2 regions of the Drancourtella sp. An57 genome follow, and region 2 is predicted to be linked to the other one. Evidence: a T-box and tRNA genes for the amino acid it is inferred to sense, from the RefSeq annotation. Region 2 holds a T-box; the other holds one or more tRNA genes.
What was found. The T-box of region 2 lies ahead of pheS (phenylalanine--tRNA ligase subunit alpha). A T-box ahead of a tRNA ligase gene usually reads a tRNA of that ligase, here a tRNA-Phe.
Positions count from the first base shown of each region.

Region 1 (10,413 bases), on a different contig from region 2:
TTCAGATGGTTTTCTCTGACGATTTCCCGCATTTTTTCGATCTCCCCTGTACTTGAAACTCCGCCGAAGATTTCGTACTGGCGGACGTCGGATGTCCCTTCAAAACTTTTTTCGATCTTGTCGTGAGCCATCTTATATCCGCTTCTGGAGCAGATAAACAGCCACTTATCACCAAGACTGGTCATTTCCTTGTGGAATTGCAGCAGAGAATCTTTTCCCTGTACATATTTTTGAGGTGCACGCATCATTCTAAGTCTAAGCATATGTAAGACCTCCCTTTCGTCTTGCGTTTACTTTGTTATTTCTTTGACTATCAGTATAAAATATCTGATGTGAAAAGCAAGATGAATTATTCTGAAAAAAATATGCATAATTACGAATAATTTGTGCAAAAATGAAAACTTATACACATTAAAACTATTTGCGGGACAGCGTTCCGTCTCCACCCATGAGGAGTGTCAGTTCTTCAATCCTTTCCAGCGGGAACGGTGGCAGACACAATGGTTTCATGGCGATGGAAATGAGCTTCATTGGATTGTCATCGGCGGCAATCCGGTTGGATGAAAGCTTTCCGCAGCGGCGGCAGCGGTGGATGATGGCCCATTCGCCGTTTTTGCGGGTCCAGACTGCGATCGGGTCCATGATGCCTCCGCAGTCAGATTCCCTGTCTCCCGGTTCGATGTCCACATGCAGGCTGGACAGGCAGTTCGGGCAGTGGTTGCGGTGGTCCGTTCCTGCGCCTGCTGAAACGACCGGGCGTCCGCACACCTTACAGGTGAAGCTGTCCTTGCACGGGTGGGTTTTATAATATCCTTTTTCGTATTTTTTCTTTTTGTTTTCACGATTCATTGTCAGTTATCTCCCTTACACAAATACATTTCTCGTTGCTTTCCATTGTCTGTGCAGGGCAATAAAAAAAGATAACTCCTGAAAGATGAGTTATCTCATGTACCGATATGCGGCCGCCAGGCATCTCCGGTATGCGGACATGCTCTTTCTGACAGCGCAAAAAACACTTTTCTTCTGAGAAGTGCGATCCGATTTCAATCGTAAAAAAGAGTACAATAAAAAACTCATCATCTTTCAGATGAAAACAAAATTTATTGCCCTGTTATTTACGATTCGCCGACATCCACTTCTCTCCCTTCTGCTTTAAGATTTTTTTTATCATATCATATGGAAGTGGAATTGTAAAGAAAAAACGCCGTTTTCAGGCAGTGACAGCCCCTATGAATGGATCAGCTGCCCTGCCTGAAAGCCCATAATGACGAGCTCCAGCATTTTCGGATCATAGTCTCTGTATTTTAGAAAATAGTAAAGGGTATCCAGAAAGTTGAGGAATGCTTTTTTGGATGCTTCATCCAGAATCACGGATTTCTGGTCGCGTGTCAGGAAAGAAGCGATCCGTGTAAACGCGAATTTTTCGTTGAGGAAAGCCCAGAACTCCTCTTCGCCGTCGGTCTTCATTACCTGAAAAGGTTTCCGGCGAAGAAGCCAGTAGGTTTCATAGGCAAGCACCTTCCGCTCACTGATGTGCCTCATATGGTGAAATTCCTTCATGCGTGAAATATCCGTAAAATAATCCATGACTGCATGGGTTAGAATGGTTTCATCGATCCGGACGCTGTCGTGGATGCCAAGGCTTTCCAGAAATACAATACATTCTTTATAAAGCGAAGAGTAACGGTTCTTGATGACCTGTTCGGAAAATTCGGCCACGATATCTTCGTACTGTGTGTAGATGGTCTCGATATCATTCATGATGATCTGCTCCTTCCAGTTTTATAATATCAAAAAACAGCTTGGATTTTACAAAATCGCAGTAGGAATTCAACTCGATATCCTCAATGGTGCTGTAACGGACGTGAGAGGTACTTCCAAGCAGGTGTTTGCGGATCTTTCCGCTTTGGATACGCTCCATCATGCGGTCGGCAGACTGGCTGATCGCCTCGGGAATGCCCGGCAGTGGTCTCTGATTCATGGGAATCCCTCCTTTATTCTTTTACGATGCTGTCAATGGCATCCTGTACTGTCTGTATCGAACTCAGATCAACTTCGTTCAGCTTTTCTTTTGGCTTTTCATAGTCCAGCCTTGGGTTGACAATCGTCTGTTTCGGCTTGAAATTTTCGCTTGAAACATCACAGAGCCTTTTAAAGAAAGAGGCCATTTCATCACCCATTCCGGAAAGCCGGTTTAAAAGCTCGGAAAATTCCGTGAGCATCGGGTCGCTTTTCTTATAAGGATAGAGAATGTGATGGTCGATCTCTCCCCATCCCTCCTCGAAAAGAGTACGGATCTGCACTTCCATGTATACACCCTGATACTTCAAAATATAGTGGACAGAGCGGTAATGCTTCCGGTCGAAGATATTGTCGCTGGAGATCCAGTCGGAATAAATATCACTGAAATCTCCCAGACGCATGTGCACTTTTGGCGGTTCGGCCATATACCGGTCTTTGTCAGCGTGATAATCAGAAATACAGTTGTGGATATAAAGATCCGGATTGTTTTCAAAATGCTGGATCAGATATTTATGGAAGATCACCCAGTCTTCGCGGTACAGGATCAGTCCGCGGAACCCGATCGTGTCAGTGACAAACTTCATGTAATTCTCTTTTGTGAGCGTACGGTATTTCAGATAGTTTTCGCAGCGCTTCCGGATGATTTTCTCCACAAGATGCCATGGTGTCTTCACACGGGTACGGTAAGAATGAAGTCCCGTTCTCTGATCCTTATTTTTAATAAATTCCTGTAGAAATTCGTCCCGGATACGCTGAAGCTCAGGAAGACGTTTGGCATAGTCCTTTGCGATATAGCACAGATCATCCCAATCAAGTCCCGCCTCGCGAAATTCATCTTCGCTGATCGAAAAACGTTCCAGAAACTCTTTTTTTAACATAAGATCATATCCTTTGATTCCGTTCAATTCCCTGCTGGCAGGGTACCTCCCTATCATAGCATTTTCGAACCGGATTATCAACGTCCGGGGACGGAATGAAGGGATGGATGTTGAAAAAATGTGTGTGAAAAACATGCCTTGTGGAAAAGCAGCCGGAGCACTTGACAATGCGGAAAGGGCATGGCATGATAAGAGAACAAAAGCAAAATGGGCAGGGAGAGAGGAGGAAAAGAGATATGTTAGAACCAAAAGATTTTGAACAAATCAGTGGAATTATAGAAAAAACATTTCATCCAATCGAATATAGGCTCAAATGTGTTGAAGAAGAACTTGGCGGCGTTAGAAAGGAACTGGATGGTGTCAAAGGCGAAGTAAATGGAGTGAAGCAGGAACTGAATGATGTCAGAAGTGAAGTCGGCGGAGTAAACCAAGAGCTGAATGACATCAAAAGAAGTGTAGCCGGTGTAGAGAAAATAGTTAAAGATGTTCAACTGACTTTGGAAAATGAGACGAACAGGAATATCCAGATTATTGCGGAAGGACATCTCGACTTGAGCAGAAAGTTGGATGAGGCGGTTAAAATTGATAATGAAAAAGAAATTCTTAAGCTTCGGGTTAATCGCCTTGAAAGTGAACTTGAAAAAACAAAATCCAGACTTTCTGAAATTGCATAACTTTGGTTGAAAAATAACTGATCTTTGCGGGCCGATAAGCAACAAGGCTTCGGCCTGCACATCATAACTATCATTTGGATACAAGGTAATATCATCTAAGCAACAATTCTATTAAGCATTTTATCTGAAACAACAGAAATTTTACCCAAGATGTAATGAATCTTTAAGAAAAAATTCAGGACTCTCTGACCTGTTTTGTTATAATATTAGAGAAGGGGGAAGTTGTAAATGACGGTGTAGAAGATGAAAAGAAGGAAAAAGATACGTACGATAAAGACAAAAAAATTCTGGCTGTCGATCATAGCCCTCGTTGTAATTATTGGTGCAATGTACGTGCTGATGCTTCCGCAGGGGGCTGCGCGGTTTGCAATTCTCAGATCGGGCCATCCGATTGCGGCATTGACGTTATCGATCACGACAGAAGGGTATCCTCATGAGCTGGAAGACGGGCAGATCGGTTATGTACTTGTGGATGCACCGTACGACAGGGAGCAGGGTGATGTAATGGATACCTGGATGGTGTACCGGCATGGGATGATTTATGTGGGAGAGTATGACACTAGATAAGATAAATTGAACATATAATAGATATATTAGAAAAAATTCCGAAAAATAAATTGGAAAAATTGAAAAAAAGTGTTGACAAATCTAAGAGGAACCCATATAATAGTCCATGTGCCAAGCGCACAAGACAAATGCCCAGATAGCTCAGTTGGTAGAGCAGAGGACTGAAAATCCTCGTGTCGCTGGTTCGATTCCGGCTTTGGGCATACGCGGGTGTAGTTCAATGGTAGAACACCAGCCTTCCAAGCTGGATACGTGGGTTCGATTCCCATCACCCGCTTTTTTTATTGCTCAAAAGCAAGGCCGCCGTATCATCAAGTAAAGATGATGCGGCGGCCTTTTCTTTGCCCGGAACATTGCTATTTCGTCAGTACCTCGGCGCCGTCTTCTGTAATAAGCACCATGTATTCGATCTGTGCAGAGAGTCCGTCGTCTTCCGTGTAGACAGTCCATCCGTTGTCTTCATCGATAAAAAAATCCGGACTTCCTTCGTTGATCATCGGCTCGATGGTAAACATCATGCCAGGAACGAGAAGCATCTCGCTTCCCTTTGGTGTGACATAGCTGACCCATGGCTCTTCGTGGAACTCCAGGCCGATGCCGTGGCCTCCGATGTCTTCCACAACGGAGTACCCGTTTGCTTTCGCATGGCTGTTGATAGCGTCTGCGATATCGCCGAGATGATTCCAGGGTTTTGCCTCTTTCAGTCCGAGCTCCACACATTCTTCAGTGACACGTACGAGACGTCTGGCACGCTCGCTGACTTCCCCGATGCAGAACATTCTGGAAGCATCGGAAAAATATCCGTCCAGAATGGTGGAAACGTCCACGTTGACAATATCGCCCTCCTGCAGGATGATGGATTCATCCGGAATTCCGTGGCAGATTTCATTGTTGATGGAAGTGCAGACACTCTTTGGGAATCCCTGGTAATCAAGCGGGGCAGGGATGCCGCCGTGCTCTGTTGTGAAGTCATAGACGAGCTTATCTATTTCGGCCGTGCTCATACCCGCATGAATGTGGGCGGCCACATGATCGAGGACAGCGGTGTTCAAGTCGGCGCTGATCCGGATTTTTTCGATCTGTTCCGGAGTCTTGATCATGGAGTGGTCCGGTACGATTTCGCCCTTTTCGGCATGAAGAGCGATTTTTTCATCCATCGCCATATGACACTTCTTATATTTTTTGCCGCTTCCGCACCAGCAAGGTTCATTTCGTTCCATATTCTCTATCTCCTTTGTCTTTCTGAATTTGTGAAATCTCTCAAAATCCGAGGGGGCATATGCCTCTCTTTTCCTATTATATCGCATTTCGCAGTTGTTAGCACCCTAAAAATAAGATATAATAAAAACATGTGGGAACTGTCGGGCCATGCTGTTTTACGAGGTCAGATGTATGGCGGAACAGTTATAATGTATGAAAAGAAAGGACGTGGGCATATGCTGAGAATCGGGATGCTGACAAGCGGCGGTGACTGCCAGGCACTCAATGCCGCAATGAGAGGTGTGGCAAAGGGGATTTTTGCCAAAGTAAAAGATGTGGAAATTTACGGATTCAGAGATGGCTATAAAGGATTGATTTATTCTACTTTTGATATGATGACCGAGAAGGATTTCTCCGGTATTCTGACACGCGGAGGTACAATCCTTGGTACTTCCAGACAGCCGTTCAAACAGATGAGAGTAATCGGTGAGGACGGAGTGGACAAGGTAGAGGCGATGAAGCACACCTACCATAAACTGAATCTGGACTGCCTTGTCATCCTTGGCGGAAATGGGACTCATAAGACAGCCAATCTGTTGAGGGAAGAAGGATTAAATGTAATTACGCTGCCAAAGACGATCGACAATGATCTCTGGGGTACGGATATGACGTTTGGTTTCCAGAGTGCGGTGGATATCGCGACAGATACGATTGACCGGATTCATACAACAGCCACATCCCACAGCCGCGTATTTATCATAGAAGTAATGGGGCATAAAGTAGGATGGGTCACGCTGCATGCAGGGATTGCCGGAGGAGCGGACATTATTCTGCTTCCTGAGATTCCGTATGATCTGAATGTGATCGCAGAATATATCAAAAAGCGTTCAGCGGCAGGAAAACGCTTTACGATCATTGCTGTCGCTGAAGGAGCGATTGCCAAGGAGGAGGCTGAGCTTCCGAAGAAGAAATTAAAAGAACTTCAGGAAAAGAAAAAAGCAAAATATCCGTCCGTTGCCTATGAACTGGCAGAGAAGATCGAGAGCAAGTGCGACAAGGAAGTCCGTATTACGGTTCCGGGGCATACACAAAGAGGAGGATCCCCGTGCCCGTATGACAGAGTTCTTGCGACAAGGCTTGGCGCGGCTGCGGCAGAGATGATTCTGCGTCATGAGTACGGCTATATGGTTGCCATCAAGGAGGGCGAGACATGTAAAGTTCCGCTCAAAGAGGTTGCCGGAAAGCTTAAGACAGTAGATCCGAAAGCGAAGATCATCAGAGAAGCACGTACAATCGGAATCAGCTTTGGCGACAAATAGATTGAGGAAGAATCAGGAAAAATCAGACAAGGAGAATGAATTATGTCTTATACTGCCTTATACAGGAAGTTCCGACCAGCAGAATTTGAAGACGTAAAGGGGCAGGACCATATTGTAACTACATTAAAAAACCAGATCAAGTCAGGAAGAATCGGACATGCCTATCTGTTCTGCGGGACAAGAGGGACGGGAAAGACAACGGTGGCAAAGATCTTTGCAAGAGCGGTCAACTGTGAGCATCCGGTAGACGGAAGCCCGTGCGGAGAGTGCGATATGTGCAGAAATATCGCGGCGGGAACTTACATGAACGTAGTGGAGATCGATGCGGCATCCAACAATGGTGTTGACAATATCCGGAGCATCCGGGAGGAAGTCGAGTACCGGCCGGCTCAGGGCAGGTATAAAGTCTACATCATCGACGAGGTCCATATGCTTTCCATCGGGGCGTTCAACGCGCTTTTAAAGACGCTGGAGGAGCCGCCGGAATATGTGATCTTTATTCTGGCGACGACCGAGGTTCACAAGATTCCGATCACTATCCTGTCAAGGTGCCAGAGATATGATTTCAGAAGAATTACGATTGATACGATTGCAGCACGTCTGAATGAACTGATGAAAAAAGAAGAGGTGGAAGTAGAGGAGCGGGCCATCCGCTACATTGCGAAAGCGGCGGACGGTTCCATGAGGGATGCACTGAGTCTTCTGGACCAGTGCATTGCCTTTCATATCGGAGAGAAGCTTACCTACGATAAGGTGCTCAGTGTTCTGGGAGCGGTGGACACGGATGTATACAGTGCCCTGCTGCGCAGAATGATTGACCGGGATGTCAAAGGCGTGCTTCAGACGGTAAACGATCTTGTGATGGAGGGAAAAGAGCTTGCCCAGCTTACCACGGATTTCACATGGTATTTAAGAAACTTGCTATTGGCAAAGAGTTCTGATAATATGGAGGATGTGCTTGACGTTTCAACAGAAAATCTGGCACAGTTAAAAGAAGAAGCACAGATGATAGAAAATGACGCTTTGATGCGTTATATCAGGATTTTTTCAGATCTGAGCAATCAGCTGAAGTACGCTACACAGAAGAGAGTCCTTCTGGAAGTGGCATTGATCCGGATCTGCGTTCCGCAGATGGAGACGCGCCAGGATACGATTCTGGAGCGGATCCGCGCACTGGAGGAAAAGGTGGAGAAGGGTCTTGTGGCGCAGGCACCTCCTCAGGGATACAGGGCGGCGGATGGCCCGACGGCACAGGAAATGCCGGGAGAGATGCCGGTACAGCCGAGGGAGGTTCCGAAGGCGCTTCCGGAGGATGTAAAGGAAGTAGTAAAAAATTTCAGAATGATAGCAAATGATGCATCCGGAATGCTCAAAGTTTATCTCAGACAGGCAAGGCTCAGTGTTGGAAATGCAGGCCAGCTTCAGATTATCCTTCCGGATGATCTGGCGGCAGGCGTTGTCGGGACCGAAGACCATAAGAAGGAGATTCAGGATCTGATCGTAGAAAGGACCGGAAAGAAAGTCGAAATCGAGGTCGGGAAGGTCGAGCAGGGCCGCAGATTTGAGGACAGCTATATAGATCTGGAACAGCTGATCCATATGGATATCACAGTGGAAGATTAGGAGGAAGATAATATGGCAAAACGTGGAGGTTTTCCTGGCGGAGGTATGCCGGGGAACATGGCGAATCTGATGAAACAGGCGCAGAAGATGCAACGTCAGATGGAAGAACAGGCTAAGGAGCTGGAGACAAAAGAGTTTTCTGCCACAGCAGGGGGCGGAGCAGTCAAGGTGACGGTATCCGGCAAGAGAGAAGTGTTAAACGTAGAACTTCAGGAAGAAGTAGTGGATCCGGAAGATATCGAGATGCTTCAGGATCTGATTGTAGCTGCGGTAAATGAAGCGCTGCGTCAAGTGGATGAGGCTAATTCTTCCGTAATGAGCAAACTTACGGGAGGACTTGGCGGAGGTATGCCAGGATTATTTTAGTCCGGGAGTGAGAAAAGAATGGAGTACTATAGTAACCAGATCAGCCGTCTGATTGAGGAGCTTTCCAGACTTCCGGGTATCGGGCCGAAGTCGGCACAGAGACTTGCGTTTCATCTGATTCACATGCCGAAGGAGCAGGTGGAAAAACTTGCCGAGACGATGGTCAGTGCGAGAAACAATGTCCGGTACTGCAGGGAGTGCTGCACTTTGACGGATGACGAGCTCTGTCCGATCTGTAAAAATGAGCAGAGAGACCACGGGACGATCATGGTGGTGGAGACGCCGAGAGACCTGGCCGCTTATGAAAAGACCGGAAAGTACAATGGTGTGTATCATGTGCTTCACGGGGCGATTTCGCCGATGCTTGGAATCGGACCGGGAGACATTCGTCTTAAAGAGCTGATGATCCGGCTGGAGGGAGATGTCAATGAGGTCATTGTTGCGACAAACTCTACGCTGGAGGGAGAGACCACAGCTATGTACATCAGCAAGCTGATCAAGCCGACAGGGATCAAGGTGAGCAGGATTGCAAGCGGGGTTCCGGTCGGAGGAGATTTGGAGTATATCGATGAAGTGACGCTTCTTCGCGCCCTGGAAGGACGCACGGAGCTTTAAGAAAAAGGGATTGCAAAAGCCTCTGACTTCTGTAGATCCCTTTCCTTTTGCGGTGAGAGGAGACGGCTTGAATCCGCGCGCAAGGAAAGCTGCGCCACCTTGTCAGATGGGAGGAAGAGGATGAAGAAAAAGAAGATCACATCGACAGACATCGCAAAGGCAGCGGGCGTATCCCAGTCTACGGTTTCCATGATTCTGAATAAGAAATATAATGTTTCCTTTTCCAAGGAGACCGTGGAGAAGGTGGAACAGACGGCGGCCAGGCTAGGCTATCAGCCGCCGAAACGAAAGGTCAGAAAAGAGAGCAGGAAGGAAAAGCTGCTTGTTGTATTCTGCTCCAATCTGACAAATCCGTATTACGTTATGCTGCTGCAGGGGATCGAGACAAGAGCCAAGGAAGCGGGGTTCGGGCTTTTTATCTGCAATACACAGAGGAGCCTTAAGATGGAGGAACGGTATCTGCGCATGATGCCGGAGCTTTCGCCGCTTGGTATCATTTACACATGTAATCCAAGCAGATGCTATATGGACATGATCGAGGATCTGGCAGGAAAGATTCCGATTGTTGTGGTAAACAATCAGAATGAGCAGATGAGCGTGGATGCGGTGGAGCTTGATAATTCCAAACTGGGACGTCTGATGGCGCGTCATCTTCTGGAGCTCGGTCACAGGGATGTGGCGTATATCGCGCCGCCGCTCACGATCCGGCAGAAGCAGCGTTCCAAGCGGGTGGAAGGCTTTCTGAAAGAGTTTGACAGGCAGGGGCTCAAAGACCATGTCATCATCAAAGCGGCTGATGAGGCCTATGATATGAATGTGGCGAATATCGATTCCGAATATAAGATCGGCTATGATCTGACGAAAGAACTGCTGGCGGAGCAGCGGGAGGTTACGGCCATTGTCGGACTGAACGACATGATTGCATTCGGGATTCTGGACGCGCTCCAGGAAGAAAAATATAAGGTTCCGGGGGATATCTCGGTGATGGGATGCGATAATACATTGTTTGCCAGGATGCATAAGGTATCGCTGACGACGGTGGAGCATTTTGTTGTATTTAAAGGAAGAGATGCGTGTGATATTATTATGAAAAAAATCGCTGCCGGAACAATGAAATATTCCGGAATCAAACCGGTGAGCACATACCAT
Region 1 is NZ_NFHY01000026.1:5,759-16,171, forward strand. It holds gene B5G11_RS15435 (glycerol dehydrogenase) at 1-263, opposite strand, end outside; gene B5G11_RS15440 (RNHCP domain-containing protein) at 418-849, opposite strand; gene B5G11_RS15445 (hypothetical protein) at 1,228-1,761, opposite strand; gene B5G11_RS15450 (hypothetical protein) at 1,754-1,981, opposite strand; gene B5G11_RS15455 (GTP pyrophosphokinase) at 1,995-2,900, opposite strand; gene B5G11_RS16410 (hypothetical protein) at 3,004-3,159, shown strand; gene B5G11_RS15460 (hypothetical protein) at 3,137-3,574, shown strand; gene B5G11_RS15465 (hypothetical protein) at 3,818-4,141, shown strand; tRNA gene B5G11_RS15470 (tRNA-Phe) at 4,272-4,344, shown strand; tRNA gene B5G11_RS15475 (tRNA-Gly) at 4,348-4,418, shown strand; gene B5G11_RS15480 (methionyl aminopeptidase) at 4,498-5,361, opposite strand; gene B5G11_RS15485 (ATP-dependent 6-phosphofructokinase) at 5,578-6,660, shown strand; gene dnaX (DNA polymerase III subunit gamma/tau) at 6,703-8,283, shown strand; gene B5G11_RS15495 (YbaB/EbfC family nucleoid-associated protein) at 8,296-8,649, shown strand; gene recR (recombination mediator RecR) at 8,668-9,264, shown strand; gene B5G11_RS15505 (LacI family DNA-binding transcriptional regulator) at 9,385-10,413, shown strand, end outside.
Region 1: it encodes a tRNA-Phe, which carries the amino acid that the T-box ahead of pheS (phenylalanine--tRNA ligase subunit alpha) is inferred to sense. The anticodon was not compared.

Region 2 (10,413 bases):
TACCGGATAGGAGAATGCTACGACATAAACACCTTTTTCCATCATTCTCTTAGCGAATTCAGCAGCTGTCTTCTCATCGTAGATCATAACCGGCACACATGGATGTGTTCCCGGAATAACGTCAAATCCATTTTCATCCAGTTTCTGGCGGTAGTAAGTAGTAACTTCCTCCAGATGGTCACGGAGTTCTGTGCTTTCGCTTAACATATCAAACAGTTCCATGCTTGCTCCGACAATTGCCGGTGCAAGAGAGTTGGAGAACAGATACGGACGGCTCTGCTGACGAAGCAGGTCAATAATTTCCTGACGTCCGGATGTGTATCCGCCTGATGCTCCGCCCAGGGCTTTTCCAAGTGTTCCCGTGATAATATCTACACGGCCTTCTACTCCACAGTATTCTGCTGTACCACGGCCTTTTTTGCCTACAAATCCAACTGCGTGGCTGTCATCTACCATAACAAGTGCATTGTATTTGTCAGCAAGATCACAGATACCTTTCAGGTTTGCGATGATACCGTCCATGGAGAATACACCGTCTGTAGCGATCAGTTTGATTCTTGCTCCGGCTTCATCTGCCTCTTTTAATTTTGCTTCCAGATCTTCCATATCATTGTTTTTGTAACGATATCTCTTTGCTTTGCAGAGACGTACTCCATCGATAATGGAAGCATGGTTCAGTTCATCACTGATGACTGCGTCTTCTGCTTTCAGAATTGTCTCAAACAGACCGCCGTTTGCATCAAAGCAGGAGGAGTAAAGGATAGTATCGTCTGTTCCAAGGAAATCAGAGATCTTTTTCTCCAGCTGTTTATGAATGTCCTGTGTTCCGCAGATGAAACGTACTGAAGCAACACCGAATCCTCTTTCATCATAAGTACGCTTTGCAGCGTCGATCAGTCTCTGGTTGTTACCAAGTCCCAGATAGTTGTTTGCACACATGTTGAGGTACTCTTTTCCATCTTCCAGAACTACTTTTGCTCCCTGAGGAGAGCAGATCGGAGCTTCCCCTTTGAAAAGGCCTGCTTCTTTGATTTCATCTACTGTTTTTGTATAAATGCTTAAAATATCATTTTTACGTGCCATTTGAATCTATCTTCCTTTCTTATCTTCGATCGCTTGCCTAGTCATTGATATGAGACCAGTCAAGTACTACTTTTCCTGAATTTCCGGAGATCATTGCCTCGAATCCTTTTTCGTAATCTTTGATGTCGAAGCGGTGTGTAATGATCGGGGAAATATCAAGTCCTGCCTGAAGCATTGTGGACATCTTGTACCAGGTATCCCATACTTTTCTTCCATAGATACCGCGGATATTCAGACCATTGAAGATTACTGTCTCCAGATCGACTTTCGTTTCTGTTCCCTGAAGTCCGAGAAGCGCGATCTTTCCGCCGTGTTTCATATTGTGAATCATATCAGAAAGTCCTGCCGGGCTTCCGGACATTTCAAGACCTACGTCAAACCCCTCTGTCATACCAATTTCTTTCATGACGTCTGTCAGTTTTTCTTCTTTTAAGTTTACTGTTCTTGTTGCCCCAAGTTTTGTTGCAAGATCCAGGCGATACTGGTTCAGGTCTGTAACAACAACGTGTCTTGCTCCTGCAAATTTTGCGATTGCCGCTGCCATAATTCCGATCGGGCCTGCGCCTGTAATCAGAACATCCTCTCCCAGCATATCATAGGAAAGAGCTGTATGTGTAGCGTTTCCGAACGGATCAAAAATCGCATACATCTCTTCCGGGATATTCGGATTGCACGGCCATACATTGGAAGCTGGAATTACAAGATATTCTGCAAATGCGCCATTTCTGTTAACGCCAACACCTTTTGCATCTTTGCAGTTTTCCTTGTGTCCTTCCAGGCAGTTCCGGCATTTGCCGCATGTGATATGTCCTTCACCGGATACGAGATCTCCGATCTTGAATCCCTGTACTCCAGGACCTACTTCTACGACTTCTCCGACATACTCATGACCTGCTGTCAATCCGATCGGAATCGTATGCTGTGCCCATTCATTCCACTGATAAATATGTACGTCTGTACCGCAGATAGCCGTTTTGTGGATTTTGATCTTTACATCATTTGGTCCTACTTCCGGAATCGGTACTCTTTTCATCCATAAACCTGCTTCCGGTTTCTCTTTTACCAATGCCCACATCATGTTATCGCTCATTTTTGAATTCCTCCGTTCTTTTGACAAACTGCCTAATTTCTATCTTAATAATACTCCCTCCTTTGTAAAATTTCAAGCATTTTTTCCGTCTCTGACAAACATTTTAATCTCACTTGTCTTTTTCTCGCATACAAAGACAGTTGTCTTTCTACAAAAGGCAAGTTGATTTTTTTCCGGATTTTCTCTTTTCTTTTTATAGATCTTTTGATATAATATATAAGCTGATTCTATCAGCGACTATGGAGATGTACTCAAGTGGTCGTAAGAGGTCGCACTCGAAATGCGATAGGTCCGCAAGGGCGCGTGGGTTCGACTCCCACCATCTCCGCTTTCAAAAAGCTCTCCGGCAGTTACAGTCCTGCCCGGGAGCTTTTTTCAGTTCAACGCATTAACTTGACGTTCCGTGCCTTCAGATTGTACCATATAGTACAGATCGAAACTTATCAAATCCCTGGAGGTACTATATTATGAAGAAAAAACTCTTGTCTTATCTCCTGATCGTAGTAGGAGGCACCATGACGGCTGCCGCATTTGGTCTCTTCGTACTGCCTCAGAATTTTGTGGCAGGAGGTGTGACAGGTCTGTCTGTTATTCTGCAGAACCTGCTTCCGCTCCCTCTGTCTGCGATTGTACTTTGTATCAATATCCTTTTGTTTCTTGTCGGATGGCTGTTTGCCGGGAAGGAATTCATTTTTAAAACATTGATTATGACTTTCCTGTTTCCGGTCCTTCTGGATGTCTTCTCCCAGATCGACCTGTTTCTTCCGTTATCTCAGGATCCTTTTCTGAGCAGCCTTCTTGCCGGATGTCTTCTTGGAATCGGAAGCGGCATTATCCTGCGGGCAAATGGTTCCAGCGGCGGATTTGACATTCTCGGTGTTGTTCTCAATAAGAAGTTTCGCATTCCTGTCTCTGTTGTCATGTATGTGTGCGACTGCACCGTGATTCTTCTGCAGGCAGTCTCAAAGCCACTTCTTCAGACAGTTTACGGAGTTATTGTCATACTTGTTACCAGTATCATGGTTAATAAGGTCATCACCTACGGCCGTTCAGAAGTCCAGCTTCTGATTTTTTCTTCCGAGCATGAAAAGATCCGTCAGGAACTTCTGCATACCTTTGATCTTGGTCTGACTTTCCTTCAGGCAGAGGGAGGATATCATCTGGATCCATCCAAGGTGATCCTTACCATTCTGCCGTACCGGAAGATCAACGATGTAAAAAAGATGATTTATACGATTGATCCTACCGCTTTTACTGTCATCGACAACGTCAACTACGTTGGAGGCCGTGGTTTTACTATATCCAGATAGTATTTCCGGATCGTAAAGACTTTTTTAATAGTTTCTTTCGTTTTTTAAGAATCCTTTTATCCGGCGTACACATTCCTTTCATATTTTTCCGGTATAGTATGTATTGTAATAGTTATTTAACTATGAAACCAAACATAAACCTTCCAACCCTCAAAAGAAAAAACTGGAAGCAGAATCCAAAGCCCATAGATTTCTGCTTCCAGTTTTCTTTTTTTATACTGTCTGTTACCGGATCAGCATGGCATCCCCAAAACTGAAGAAACGGTAGCGTTCTTTTACTGCTTCCTCATATGCATGAAGCACATGCTCCCTTCCTGCCAGTGCGCTGACCAGCATAATCAGAGTCGATTCCGGGAGATGGAAATTCGTCAGAAGGCAGTCCAGTACTTTAAACCGATATCCCGGATAGATGAAAATCTCTGTCCATCCGCTGCATTCTGACAGTGTTCCGTCAGGTTTTGCCGCCGACTCCACCGTGCGGCAGCTTGTCGTTCCGACACAGATCACCCGGTGTCCTTCCCGTTTTGCACGATTGATCTTTTCTGCTTCAGAAGCCTCAATCCGGTAAAACTCCGAGTGCATATGGTGTTCCTGAATATTTTCCACTTTCACCGGGCGGAAGGTGCCAAGCCCGACATGAAGTGTCACATGAGCGATCTCGACACCGCTTTCTTTGATTTCTTCCAGAAGCTCCGGCGTGAAATGCAGGCCTGCCGTCGGAGCTGCCGCGGATCCGCTGTGTTTTGCATACACGGTCTGATAGCGGTTTTTATCCTCCAGCTGATGGGTGATATACGGCGGGAGCGGCATCTGTCCAAGCTGATCCAGAATCTCCTCAAAGATTCCTTCGTAGGAAAACTGAATCAGGCGGTTTCCTTCATCCACCACGTCCAGCACTTCTCCGATGAGAAGCCCTTCGCCAAAGCTGATTTTCGTCCCGGGCTTTGCCTTTTTTCCGGGTTTTACAAGGGTTTCCCAGATGTCATTTTCTTTTCTCTTTAAAAGCAGAATCTCGATCTTTGCATTTGTTCCCACTTTGGACCCGATCAGCCGGGCCGGAATGACTTTGGTATCATTGATCACCAGACAGTCTCCCGGCTCCAGATACTCTTTGATGTCCCGGAAGGTTCTGTGCTCAATCTCACCGGACTCCTTGTCAAGGACAAGGAGTCTCGAGCCGGAGCGGTCCTCCAGCGGGTCCTGCGCGATCAGTTCCTGCGGCAGTTCAAAATAAAAGTCTTCTTTTTTCATCATGATGACGATTCCTCTTTACTGTCTCAGTTCGATGCCCATGCTCTCCAGACCGTTGAGAATCTTTTTCATGGCTTTCGTCACGTCTGATTCCTCAAGCGTTCTGTCTTTCGCACGGAATACAATCGAATATGCGATGGATTTGTATCCTTCTTTGATCTGAGCGCCTTCATAAAGGTCAAACAGATTGTAGCTTTCCAGAATGTCTCCGCCTCTCTGCTCAATCATCGCCTCGATCTGCCCTGCAAGGATCTCTTTTGGAACTACCATACTGATATCTCTTGTCACAGCCGGGAATTTTGCGATTCCGCTGTATTTCCGGTCAAATGTTGCGCGTGCAACCACTTCCGGCATATCGATGACTGCAACGTATGCACGTCCGCCAATGCCATAATTGTCCGCAACTTCCGGATGAACTTCTCCAAGATAACCGACAACGGTTCCTTCATAAACAATATTTGCCTGACGTCCCGGATGCAGGAAGGATTTGCCCGCGTTCGGATCGTACTGTTCTTTTTTGCGCATGCCGATCTTTTCAAAGAATTCTTCCACAACACCTTTCATGCTGAAGAAATCGCCTTCTCCGTACATTCCAAGTGTAAACTGCATCCTCTCTTCCGGAAGTTCGGTAAGCGGCAGTGATTTCGGAAGATAAATATTTCCAAGCTCATAGAGTCTTACATCTTTGTTTCTCCGGTTATAGTTCGTTGCAAGGGAAGTCAGCATTCCGTTCAGGGAAATGGTACGCATAATGCTGTAGTCCTCTCCAAGCGGATTGGAAATCTGGATTGCCTGACGTTCCTGCGCATCCTTAGGAAGCAGGAGTTTATCAAATACTTTCGGACTCTCGAAGGAATATGTCATACCCTGGCTGAATCCGCAGAACTCCGCGATTTCTCTTGCGGAAGCTTCGATTCTCTGCTTGAAGGAAAGCTTTCCTGTTGTCGCTTCTCCCTTCGGGAGGGTAGTCGGAATATTGTCATAGCCGTAGAATCTTGCCACTTCCTCTGCCAGGTCCGCAAGGCGGAAAATGTCATGGCGGAAGGTCGGAGCCACGATTTCGTTTGTCTCTTCATCGTAGGCAAGTTCTACTTTTGCAAGGTATCCGATCATCTCTTCTTTAGAAATATCTGTTCCAAGAAGACGGTTGATGGCATCTGCGTCAAACGGAACACGGACAGGCTCTTTTACCTTTCCATATACATCTACAGTTCCTCCGACTACTTCACCTGCGCCCATCTCTTCTACGAGCTGGCATGCACGGTCGATCGCTGCCTTTGCATTGTTCGGATCCAGTCCTTTTTCAAATTTTCCGGATGCATCGGTACGCAGTCCTACACGTTTGCTGGACTTACGGATATTTGTCCCATCAAAGCATGCCGCCTCAAACAGAACGGTGTGCACGTGATCTGTGATCATGGAATTTTCGCCTCCCATAATTCCGGCGATTCCGATGGATTTTTCGCCGTCGCAGATCATCAGTACGTCTTTGTCAAGGTGTCTCTCCTGACCGTCCAGTGTCGTGAATGTCTCACCGTCTTCTGCATTTCTGACAATGATTTCTTTTCCTGCGATGGTATCCAGATCGTAAGCGTGCATCGGCTGTCCGTATTCTTCCATCACGTAGTTTGTGATATCAACAAGATTGTTGATCGGGCGGATTCCGACAGATGCTAGTCTTCTCTGCATCCACTTTGGAGACGGTCCGATTTTAATATTTTTTACGACTCTTGCGCAGTATCTGGAGCAGAGATCCTGATTCTTGACAGTCACTTTGATATAGTCAGAAGCATTCTCCTCATTTCCGGTCTCTTTAACAACCGGCGGATGGAAGCTTTTTCCGAATGTTGCCGCTGCTTCTCTTGCGATTCCGATCACGCTGAAGCAGTCCACACGGTTGGATGTGACTTCATATTCAAATACCGCATCATGAAGTCCAAGTACTTCAATGGCGTCTGCACCAACTTCCACATCATCCGGGAAAATATAGATTCCATTTTCCGGTGCTTCCGGATACATTTCTTTTGTAGAACCAAGCTCTTCGATGGAGCACATCATGCCGTAACTGTCCACTCCGCGCAGTTTTCCGGCCTTGATTTCAATTCCGCCTTTCGTTTTACTTCCATCGTGTCCGCCTGCTACACGGCCTCCCACGAGAACAACCGGAATTTTCTGTCCTTCTTCCACATTCGGCGCTCCGGTTACGATCTGAATTGTCTCGCTTCCGATATTCACCTGGCAGATGACAAGCTTATCCGCATCCGGATGCTTTTCGATCTTCTCAATCTGCCCTACCACGATCTTGTCCAGATCTTCATCCATCTTTTCATATCCCTCCACCTTGGTACCGGACAGTGTCATGGCGTCTGTGTATTCCTGCTCTGTCACGTCCAGATCCGGGACATATGCTTTAATCCATGATAATGATGTATTCATGATCTTTTTTCCTCCCTTATCCTAGAACTGCTTTAAGAATCTGATGTCGTTTTCGTACAGCAGTCTCATGTCGTCGATCTCATATTTCAGAAGGGCAATTCTCTCAAGCCCTACACCGAATGCGAAACCGGTATATTCATCCGGGTCAATTCCGCACATTTCCAGCACGTGCGGGTGTACCATTCCGCAGCCAAGGATCTCGATCCATCCGGATCCCTTACAGAAACGGCAGCCCTTTCCGCCACATTTGAAGCATGTCACATCCACCTCGGCGCTTGGCTCTGTGAACGGGAAATGATGCGGACGGAATTTTGTCTTTGTCTCCGGTCCGAACAGCTCTTTTGCGAAAACTTCCAGCGTTCCTTTCAGATCCGCAAAAGAAATATTTTTATCTACTACAAGTCCTTCGATCTGATGGAAAGACGGCGAATGCGTTGCATCCACCTCGTCAGAACGGAATACCCGTCCAGGAGAGATCATACGGATCGGAAGTTTCCCCTGCTCCATGACACGAGCCTGTACCGGGGAAGTCTGGGTTCTGAGCACGATATCCTTATTGATATAGAATGTATCCTGTTCATCTTTTGCCGGATGATCTGCCGGGATGTTGAGCTTCTCAAAGTTATAGAGATCGTATTCGATCTCCGGTCCTTCGACTACTTCATATCCCATACCGATGAAGATCCGCTCTACCTCTTCCTGGGCAATAGTGTTCGGATGACGGTGTCCCACTACATTCTTTTTGGATGGAAGCGTAACATCGATCACTTCAGCTTTTAATTTTTCTTCCCGGATCTTTGCATCCATCTTTTTCTTTGTCTCATCCAGAATACCTTCGATTTCCTGGCGGACTTCATTGACCATCTGTCCGACTTTCGGACGTTCCTCTGCCGCTACATCTTTCATTCCTTTGAGAACTGCTGTCAGTTCTCCTTTTTTACCTAAAAACCTGACACGTACATCATTTAATTTTTCCGGCACATCTGCAGACTGGATCTGCTTTAATGCTTCTTCTCTGATGCTCTGAAGCTTTTCTTTCATGATTTTCCTCCTTTACTCATCAACCAAGGCAGCCTGTACCGAACAGAAGGCTTTTCGTATTCAGGAAAGTCCAATCCTTTCCGGTAAACAAAAAAAACTCCGCCCCAAAAAGGGACGGAGAATCAATCCGCGGTACCACCCTGATTCCTGCCGTCAAAAGGCAGGCTCTCTTGTATGCGTAACGTGCACTACACGTCATTTCTTACTCTCTGTTCAGAAATGCAGCTCCTGTGGGAAATTCGGCATATCTGTCAAATCGAAAGGAGCTTCCAGCCTGCGGCTCCTTCTCTCTGTCGGAGATCAGATATCCTACTGACACATTCACAGCCTTTACTGTATCTTCTTTATTTTAAACATCCCCCTGCTCTTTGTCAAGTCCGGAACTCTCGAAAACTGCTTTAAATCCGGCGCTTTGAGGATCTTTTTCGAAACGTACAGCGCTCTTTGCAATCCGTTCGGTAAATACACTGTCGTGTTCTACAAAGATCATGGATGGTTTCCGCTCAAGAATCAGATTCTCAATCTGAATTCTTGTGAATATATCAATGTAGTTTAACGGCTCGTCCCAGATATATAGATGGGACGGCTCGCAGAGGCTCTTTGCAAGAAGCACCTTTTTACGCTGACCCTCGCTGTACTCCTCCAGACGCTTGTCAAACTGGTCTCTGGAAAAATCAAGCTTCCTCAAAACAGCCCGGAACAGCGTTTTATCAAGTCCCGCCTCCTCTTCTATCTCCGCCAGCGTTCCTCTCATTTCAGAAGAATCCTGGCTGACAACCGAAATCTTCAGGCCGCTTCCGGTCTGAATTCTTCCCTCATCCGGCTGATAGATCCCTGCAATCAGCTTCAGAATCGTCGTCTTCCCGCAGCCATTCGGCCCTTTCAAAGCAATCCGGTCTCCCCGCCGGATTTCCAACGAAAAGTCTTTCAAAATCTGACGGTCCCCGCGGGCAAACGAAATCCCTTCCACGGAAACAAGACGCTCCTTCTCATAATCCAGTGGAAACATTTTCAGTTCCTCCACCGTCTCGATGTCCTTTAAAAGCCCTGCCTTTTCTTTAGCCGCCTTCTCCATCCGGTGCTCCAGCACCTTGGACCGCTTCATCATCTTCGCCGCCTTATGGCCGATTGCACCACGGTCCGGCTTCAGTCCTCCCACTTTATGACCGATCTTTTCTTTCTCCTTATTACCTGCCCATCTTCCGGCCTCCCTTGCCGCCGCCTCCAGATGGCGGATCTCCTTTTTCAGCTTCTGATTCTGCTCCAACTCCGCCTGATCCCGCAGACTCTTTTCTCTCTGCCATGTCTGGAAACTTCCCTTGTAGATCCGGATGCTGCTGCGCTCAATCGCCATCGTATGATCCGTACAGGCATCCAGAAGTCTCCGGTCATGGGAAACAAGAAGGAATCCCTTCTTCCTGCTCAGATAAGAGGCCAGCATCTGCCTCCCCTCCTCATCCAGATGATTTGTCGGCTCATCAATCAGAAGGAACGCATGCTCCTTGGCAAACAGCACCGCAAGCTGTAGCCGGATCCGCTCTCCCGGACTAAGCGTCCCATAAGGCCGCTCCAGGATGGTCGAATCCATTCCCATCCATTCCATCTCTCTTAAAACTCTCCAGAACTCATAATCCGGATCAATTTCCTCCAGGACCTCCAAAGAAGACTTCCTCACATCCCGGATATCCACCGGAAAATACTCCGCCGTCTCCGACATACGGATCCTTCCCCGGTACGGATACGCACCCGATAACAGCTTCAAAAACGTCGTCTTTCCGGTCCCATTCCGACCAATCAGCCCCGTCCTCCAGTCCGTATCCAAAAGCACACTCACATGCTCAAAAATCGACTCAAAATGCGTATCATACGAAAAAGTAAGATCTGTAATCTGTATCTGCGACATCTCATCATCCCCTTTCACCATGCACACACTGCAAAAAAGCCCGACTTTAACTTAGGCTATACCGGGGACGTGTTCCGGTGCATCGGAACACGTCCCCGAACATCGCCAAAAGAAAAAGAGTCATGAAAAGAACAGTTCTTCTTTTCATGACTCTTCTGGTCATCTTTTCCTCTTGTTTCTATAATGAAAAAAGAATGTCTCTTCCTGCAATGTGTACGGGCAGAATCCGCCTCCGGCGTCTTCTGTGTACGTTATGTTTCATTGTCTTAACATTTACAGGAAGTAATGATCATCCTTTC
Region 2 is NZ_NFHY01000025.1:10,479-20,891, forward strand. It holds gene B5G11_RS15315 (glycine C-acetyltransferase) at 1-1,083, opposite strand, end outside; gene tdh (L-threonine 3-dehydrogenase) at 1,121-2,158, opposite strand; tRNA gene B5G11_RS15325 (tRNA-Ser) at 2,415-2,501, shown strand; gene B5G11_RS15330 (YitT family protein) at 2,641-3,483, shown strand; gene queA (tRNA preQ1(34) S-adenosylmethionine ribosyltransferase-isomerase QueA) at 3,709-4,734, opposite strand; gene pheT (phenylalanine--tRNA ligase subunit beta) at 4,753-7,170, opposite strand; gene pheS (phenylalanine--tRNA ligase subunit alpha) at 7,192-8,211, opposite strand; T-box leader at 8,319-8,545, opposite strand; gene abc-f (ribosomal protection-like ABC-F family protein) at 8,561-10,114, opposite strand.